DNA from 3 places in the Bacillus sp. OTU2372 genome. Region 2 is predicted to be linked to each of the others. Evidence: a T-box and tRNA genes for the amino acid it is inferred to sense, from the RefSeq annotation. Region 2 holds a T-box; the other regions hold tRNA genes.
The links. A T-box is a leader RNA that pairs with one kind of tRNA and senses whether it is charged. The one in region 2 lies ahead of leuS (leucine--tRNA ligase), so its partner is inferred to be a tRNA-Leu.
Positions count from the first base shown of each region.

Region 1: it encodes a tRNA-Leu, which carries the amino acid that the T-box ahead of leuS (leucine--tRNA ligase) is inferred to sense. The anticodon was not compared.
Region 3: it encodes a tRNA-Leu, which carries the amino acid that the T-box ahead of leuS (leucine--tRNA ligase) is inferred to sense. The anticodon was not compared.

Region 1 covers NZ_JASATK010000033.1:225-2,464, reverse strand. The annotation lists gene mutM (bifunctional DNA-formamidopyrimidine glycosylase/DNA-(apurinic or apyrimidinic site) lyase) at 1-537, opposite strand, end outside; tRNA gene AAHB15_RS27235 (tRNA-Ile) at 669-742, opposite strand; tRNA gene AAHB15_RS27230 (tRNA-Gly) at 758-831, opposite strand; tRNA gene AAHB15_RS27225 (tRNA-Leu) at 852-936, opposite strand; tRNA gene AAHB15_RS27220 (tRNA-Trp) at 961-1,034, opposite strand; tRNA gene AAHB15_RS27215 (tRNA-Tyr) at 1,039-1,123, opposite strand; tRNA gene AAHB15_RS27210 (tRNA-Ser) at 1,138-1,230, opposite strand; tRNA gene AAHB15_RS27205 (tRNA-Met) at 1,258-1,334, opposite strand; tRNA gene AAHB15_RS27200 (tRNA-Ala) at 1,358-1,433, opposite strand; tRNA gene AAHB15_RS27195 (tRNA-Pro) at 1,453-1,529, opposite strand; tRNA gene AAHB15_RS27190 (tRNA-Leu) at 1,569-1,654, opposite strand; tRNA gene AAHB15_RS27185 (tRNA-Gly) at 1,662-1,733, opposite strand; tRNA gene AAHB15_RS27180 (tRNA-Leu) at 1,771-1,855, opposite strand; tRNA gene AAHB15_RS27175 (tRNA-Thr) at 1,955-2,030, opposite strand; tRNA gene AAHB15_RS27170 (tRNA-Val) at 2,190-2,240, opposite strand, start outside.
Region 2 covers NZ_JASATK010000007.1:210,892-213,131, forward strand. The annotation lists gene leuS (leucine--tRNA ligase) at 1-868, opposite strand, end outside; T-box leader at 911-1,133, opposite strand; gene cstA (carbon starvation protein CstA) at 1,272-2,240, opposite strand, start outside.
Region 3 covers NZ_JASATK010000001.1:854-3,093, forward strand. The annotation lists tRNA gene AAHB15_RS00030 (tRNA-Met) at 1-5, shown strand, start outside; tRNA gene AAHB15_RS00035 (tRNA-Asp) at 9-85, shown strand; tRNA gene AAHB15_RS00040 (tRNA-Phe) at 92-167, shown strand; tRNA gene AAHB15_RS00045 (tRNA-Thr) at 181-253, shown strand; tRNA gene AAHB15_RS00050 (tRNA-Tyr) at 283-367, shown strand; tRNA gene AAHB15_RS00055 (tRNA-Trp) at 373-446, shown strand; tRNA gene AAHB15_RS00060 (tRNA-His) at 458-533, shown strand; tRNA gene AAHB15_RS00065 (tRNA-Gln) at 559-633, shown strand; tRNA gene AAHB15_RS00070 (tRNA-Gly) at 638-712, shown strand; tRNA gene AAHB15_RS00075 (tRNA-Cys) at 721-794, shown strand; tRNA gene AAHB15_RS00080 (tRNA-Leu) at 828-913, shown strand; tRNA gene AAHB15_RS00085 (tRNA-Leu) at 935-1,015, shown strand; tRNA gene AAHB15_RS00090 (tRNA-Gly) at 1,272-1,345, shown strand; gene AAHB15_RS00095 (B3/B4 domain-containing protein) at 1,492-2,163, opposite strand.

The DNA of each region.
Region 1 (2,240 bases), on a different contig from region 2:
AGCCTGAAAGCATATCTCTGCAGAGTAGCAATTCCCGATACCAGCAATAAATGATTGATCGAGTAAAGTAGTTTTTAAACGGCCATGTTTTGAAGCTATTCTTTTTAAAAATTCATTTACGGTAAATTCAGGATTCAATGGCTCTGGCCCTAAGTCCGACAGCTTTTCCTCTGTTTGAGTTTGATTATATAAATGCAAATATCCTAACCGTAGACCTATAAAATAAAGATGATTTTGTCCAAATGATAGTCGGACCTGTATTGTTCTGTTTGGTTTTTCCGATTCAGTCCCGAAAAACATCCATCCACCCAGCATTAAGTGTAATAAAAGTGTTTGCTCATTTTTCAGCTGGAATAGGAGATGCTTTCCTCGACGTTTGATATCGACGATTTGCTGGTGCTGAACCGTTTTTTTGAAGAGGTCAGGATTGATATTAATGGATTTATCACGGTTTATTTGAACATCTGTTACAACTTGATTCGCAATTTTGTCTTTTAACAGGTTTTTATAGTTCTCCATTTCCGGAAGCTCAGGCATATCGGTCTCCTCCCACAATCCATTTTCCTAGTATCGTTCCCCGTAACAAAAAAGAAAATGAAGTATAAATGTTTATAGACACAAAAAATACCGAACAGGATCCTGTTCGGTATGATTCATTCATTTTTTAATGGGCCTAAATGGACTCGAACCATCGACCTCACGCTTATCAGGCGTGCGCTCTAACCAGCTGAGCTATAGGCCCATAATTTAAAACTTATGGAGCGGGTGATGGGAATCGAACCCACTACATCAGCTTGGAAGGCTGAGGTTTTACCAGTAAACTACACCCGCATCAGAATAAATATTCTAGTTGGTACCGATGGTCGGGGTCGAACCGACACTCCTCACGGAACACGATTTTGAGTCGTGCGCGTCTGCCAATTCCGCCACATCGGCATGTGTTAATAATCAAAAAAATTATGGCAGGGGCAGTAGGAATCGAACCCACACTGAAGGTTTTGGAGACCTTAGTTCTACCTTTAAACTATGCCCCTAAAGTGGTGGAGGGGGACGGTTTCGAACCGCCGAACCCTGAGGGAGCGGATTTACAGTCCGCCGCGTTTAGCCACTTCGCTACCCCTCCAATGAATATAAAAATGGCGGAGGAAGAGGGATTCGAACCCCCGCGCGGTTTAACCCGCCTGTCGGTTTTCAAGACCGATCCCTTCAGCCGGACTTGGGTATTCCTCCATTTTTAGTAAACCATATTTATACTAATGGTAGCGGCGGAGGGGATCGAACCCCCGACCTTACGGGTATGAACCGTACGCTCTAGCCAGCTGAGCTACACCGCCATTATATTATTTTAAGAAGTAATTGGTGGAGTCTAGGGGGATCGAACCCCTGACCTCCTGCGTGCAAAGCAGGCGCTCTCCCAGCTGAGCTAAGACCCCATTTTCTATAAGAACTTCATGGTCGGGAAGACAGGATTCGAACCTGCGACCCCTTGGTCCCAAACCAAGTGCTCTACCAAGCTGAGCTACTTCCCGAAATATGAAAGTTATTTTGCTTTCGCAAAAAAACTTTGATGCCGAGGACCGGAATCGAACCGGTACGGTAGTCACCTACCGCAGGATTTTAAGTCCTGTGCGTCTGCCAGTTCCGCCACCCCGGCAAAAGAGAGCGGAAGACGGGATTCGAACCCGCGACCCCCACCTTGGCAAGGTGGTGTTCTACCACTGAACTACTTCCGCATATATATGATAAGTTATTTTACTTCGTAAAAAAACTTGGTGCGGGTGAAGGGAGTCGAACCCCCACGCCTTGCGGCGCCAGATCCTAAGTCTGGTGCGTCTGCCAATTCCGCCACACCCGCATTTTCAGTTTAGTAAAAAATAACTAGTTTAATATGCTTAAATTCCCTTCGGGATTTCGCGTATGCATCCTCAGATGTAACTCGAAGAAGTAAGAAGCATGGTGCCGGCGAGAGGACTTGAACCCCCAACCTACTGATTACAAGTCAGTTGCTCTACCAATTGAGCTACCCCGGCGTAAAGTTTGGAAAATATTAAATTCATATACGCTGTCTTGTTAACGTCATCCTGACCTCAGAAAGATTATTCAAGTAGCAGCTCGGTCAGTATGCTGAAGTTCATTCAGGAAGCTTATTCGGTCGTGCTCTACCAATTGAGCTACACCGGCAAGGTATATGGTGGAGGATGACGGGATCGAACCGCCGACCCTCTGCTTGTAAGGCAGAT
Region 2 (2,240 bases):
CGCTCTTCATTTTAACTTTATCTAAGTAGGTATCAACAGCGGCACGCTGCTCCACTGTTGTAATTTTTTCAACAAAGGCATGCTCAGGTGCTAGCACTGCATAAGTTGCACCGAATAAAGTATCTGGACGTGTTGTGAACACGGTAAAAGTTTCATCATGCCCATCGATTTTGAAAGTGACTTCGGCTCCCTCAGAGCGGCCAATCCAGTTTCGCTGCATTTCTTTCAAGCTTTCCGGCCAATCTAACTCTTCTAAATCCTCAAGTAAACGGTCACCATAAGCAGTAATTTTTAACATCCATTGCTTCATCGGACGGCGCTCAACCGGATGGCCGCCGCGTTCACTCTTTCCGTCAATTACTTCTTCATTTGCCAAAACAGTTCCAAGTGCAGGGCACCAGTTGACGGCTACTTCATCAATATAGGCTAGCCCTTTTTCCCAAAGCTTTAAGAAAATCCATTGTGTCCATTTGTAGTAGTCAGGATCAGTTGTGTTCACTTCACGATCCCAATCGTATGAAAAACCTAATGATTTAATTTGTCTGCGGAACGTATTTATGTTCTTTTCTGTGAATTCAGCAGGGTCGTTACCTGTATCTAATGCATACTGTTCAGCCGGCAATCCAAAAGCATCCCAGCCCATGGGATGAAGGACATTATATCCCTGCATCCTTTTTAAACGGGAAAGAATATCTGTTGCCGTATATCCTTCTGGGTGACCTACATGAAGCCCTGCACCGGATGGATATGGAAACATATCTAAGGCATAGAATTTCCGTTTATTATATTCTTCGCTCGTTTTGAACGTTTTTTCTTCTTCCCACTTTTTTTGCCACTTTTTCTCGATTTGTTCGTGATTAAAGCTCATTTTTTTTCCTCCTACTGATAAATAAAAAAACCCCTCATCCCAAAAAGGGACGAGAGGATTATATGTATCTTCCCGCGGTACCACCCACATTAGTGCCTAAACACTCGCTTCATTCAACCTTAACGCGGTAAACGGCAGCCATTACTGTTTGTTCATGCCTGCAACTCAAAGGCGAGTTCATGATGTACTCGGTTGACTTTCACCAGCCGTCAACTCTCTAATCTGTCGAGTATGAATCATTACTACTCCTGATCACTGTTTTTTTAATATAAAGTATTACGGTTATTGTATTAAATTTTCTGCTACTATGCAAGCAAACATTTGCCTAATTTCAGGATGGACGAGTAAGGTCTTTTTTAAACATGAAAAGCAGCTGACTATTGAAGTCAACTGCCCCATTATTCTATGCAACCCTTGAACCAAATTGAAAACGCGGGGAATTCCACATCGTTGTCCATTTCTTAATTGCTGTCACCATAATAATAATGCCAAGGACTAGCATCGTAATCGATAGAACACCATTCAAGACACTGTACCCTGCCGCTGCTGGATTTAAGTAGACGTTTTTGACCATCCAATAGCCTGCATAATTAACGGTAACAAATAAATATGCCAGAGGTACTAAACAAGTAAACATGTACCACCGTTTGTCGGCAACCTTTAGAATTACGGTTGCACCAATGATTAGACCAATAGAGGCCATTAACTGATTCGATACTCCAAACAAGGCCCAAACCGAACCAATGTCTCCTGAGTAGAGCAGATATCCCCATATAAAGCATGCTAAGGCACTTGCAAAAATGGAGCCTGGCAGCCAGTCTGTTTTTTTCAAAGGTTTATAGAATTCTCCAAAGAAATCTTGAATCAAATAACGGGCTACACGTGTACCAGAGTCAATTGCCGTTAAAATAAAGACAGCCTCAAACATAATGACAAATTGGAAGAAGTAGGAGGATAATTTCGCAAACCAAGGGATGGCAGTAAAGATATAGGTCATACCTACAGCTAATGTTACCGCACCGCCTGTTCTTCCTTCCAATTCAATTCCAATCTCCTGGGCAAGCTTTGGTAATTGGTCTACATGCATTCCTAATGTTTTGAACACTTCAGGAGTTGAATTAATTGCAAAATAATCTGCCGGCTGAAGCGCTGTTGCCGCAATTAATGCCATGATCCCGACAACACACTCTACTAACATCGCTCCAAAGCCAACCACCTTAATATCTGACCAGCGATCTAGCATTTTTGGTGTGGTACCTGATCCAACAAAGGCATGGAAACCAGAAATCGCACCACAAGCGATCGTTATCGAAATAAATGGCCAAACTGGACCAGCTATGACAGGACCGCCGCCTTGTGTAAACTTCGTAAA
Region 3 (2,240 bases), on a different contig from region 2:
CGCAATTCGGTCTGGTAGTTCAGTTGGTTAGAATGCCTGCCTGTCACGCAGGAGGTCGCGGGTTCGAGTCCCGTCCAGACCGCCATATGATGGCTCAGTAGCTCAGTCGGTAGAGCAAAGGACTGAAAATCCTTGTGTCGGCGGTTCGATTCCGTCCTGAGCCACCATTTATAAGGTTTTGCCGGTGTAGCTCAACTGGTAGAGCAACTGAATCGTAATCAGTAGGTTGGGGGTTCAAGTCCTCTCGTCGGCACCTGAAGCTGGCAAGTTTGTTTTTATAGTGGAGGGGTAGCGAAGTGGCTAAACGCGGCGGACTGTAAATCCGCTCCCTCCGGGTTCGGCGGTTCGAATCCGTCCCCCTCCACCATTTATAGGGGTATAGTTTAAAGGTAGAACGAAGGTCTCCAAAACCTTTGGTGTGGGTTCGATTCCTACTACCCCTGCCAATTATATTGTGGCGATTGTGGCGAAGTGGTTAACGCATCGGATTGTGGTTCCGACATTCGTGGGTTCGATTCCCATCAGTCGCCCCATAATATAACCAATTCTTATAAGCATTGGGCTATAGCCAAGCGGTAAGGCATCGCACTTTGACTGCGACATGCGTTGGTTCAAATCCAGCTAGCCCAGCCATTCTGCGGAAGTAGTTCAGTGGTAGAACACCACCTTGCCAAGGTGGGGGTCGCGGGTTCGAATCCCGTCTTCCGCTCCATAATATCCGGCGGCATAGCCAAGTGGTAAGGCAGAGGTCTGCAAAACCTTTACCACCGGTTCGAATCCGGTTGCCGCCTCCAAAATTTCTAAATAAGCAATAGCCATTATATTTTGCCGGGGTGGCGGAACTGGCAGACGCACAGGACTTAAAATCCTGCGGTAGGTGACTACCGTACCGGTTCGATTCCGGTCCTCGGCATTGCTTTAAACAACATAATACGCCGGTGTGGCGGAATTGGCAGACGCGCACGACTCAAAATCGTGTTCCTCTGGAGTGTCGGTTCGACCCCGACCACCGGTATCAGTTGGTTTGAAAAAACGTTTCCCACTAGGAAACGTTTTTTTGTTTTAACTTAAATTATGTTTGAGTGTATTTTTTATTAAATTAGGAATAATAATTAGATAAATAGATTGGCAGAAAAAAATTATTTCTAAAAAAGGCTCTTCAAAATATAAAGTTTGAGGGAAATCGACAAAATTTGCGGAAATCACTTGACTCCTTAATTCAATTTGTGTAATACTTATTAAGTCAGTTCGTTCAATATTTTGTCAAATATGCGGGTGTAGTTTACTGGTAAAACCTCAGCCTTCCAAGCTGATGTAGTGGGTTCGATTCCCATCACCCGCTCCATACATATTAACTAACGCAGTGTATCGTTACATTAAGAGAACGATGCATTGCGTTTTTTTATATTTACAGGAAACAATAACTGGCGGATGACATTTAATTACTATCTGCAGCAAATCAACTGGCAGCTAAACAAAAAGATGCCGATATTACTGGCATCCAACAATTTGATATGAAGCTTCTCCTCCATGTACCTGTGTAAACATGTTCATTAAGGATTCAGTTAACTTGGCAGCATCCTCATCACTGGATGACGGACGCAGATAAATTATTTGCAAGGCATTCCTTGTATTTACCGTAATAGGGGCCTTATCAGAATCAACAAACGGACTTCCAAATGGTCCAGTTGCATCGGAAGACAGAATTAAATGCTCCAAGGAGTTGCTCCTTCCGTTCAAGCCGTTGTATGCCTCGCCCTCCTTCCCAATCCGAATCACCACAGGAGCTTTTAACAGATCATAGTCGTAAACACCGATGGGAACTTGATATTGTAAGGAGAAAAAATTATTAATATCAATCGCACTATGGATAGAAGAAAGATAATTTTGCTTTTGTATCCTTCTAAATAATGCCTCAGCTGAATGACGATATCGGTTAGGATCCTTTCCTGCTTTTTTAAAAATATTTCTCCATTCCTTTATGCCGGGAAGATTTGTTAGCTGCTTGTTTTCCAAATCAAAAAAGATTGATTCTTGGAAAAGCTGGAGCCTGCCTTTCACCATTTGTGGAGAATCTCCTACCGTTATATTTCTATATTCAATTACCCCAATTTTAAAATCGGGTATTAGTTCGCAGATTTCCGCATTAAAACGAATTTCCAACCATTCCACCTCCAAAATTTAATGAAAATAGTTTATCATAAATAGATGTGCAACTAATAATTCAACAACCTAAATAG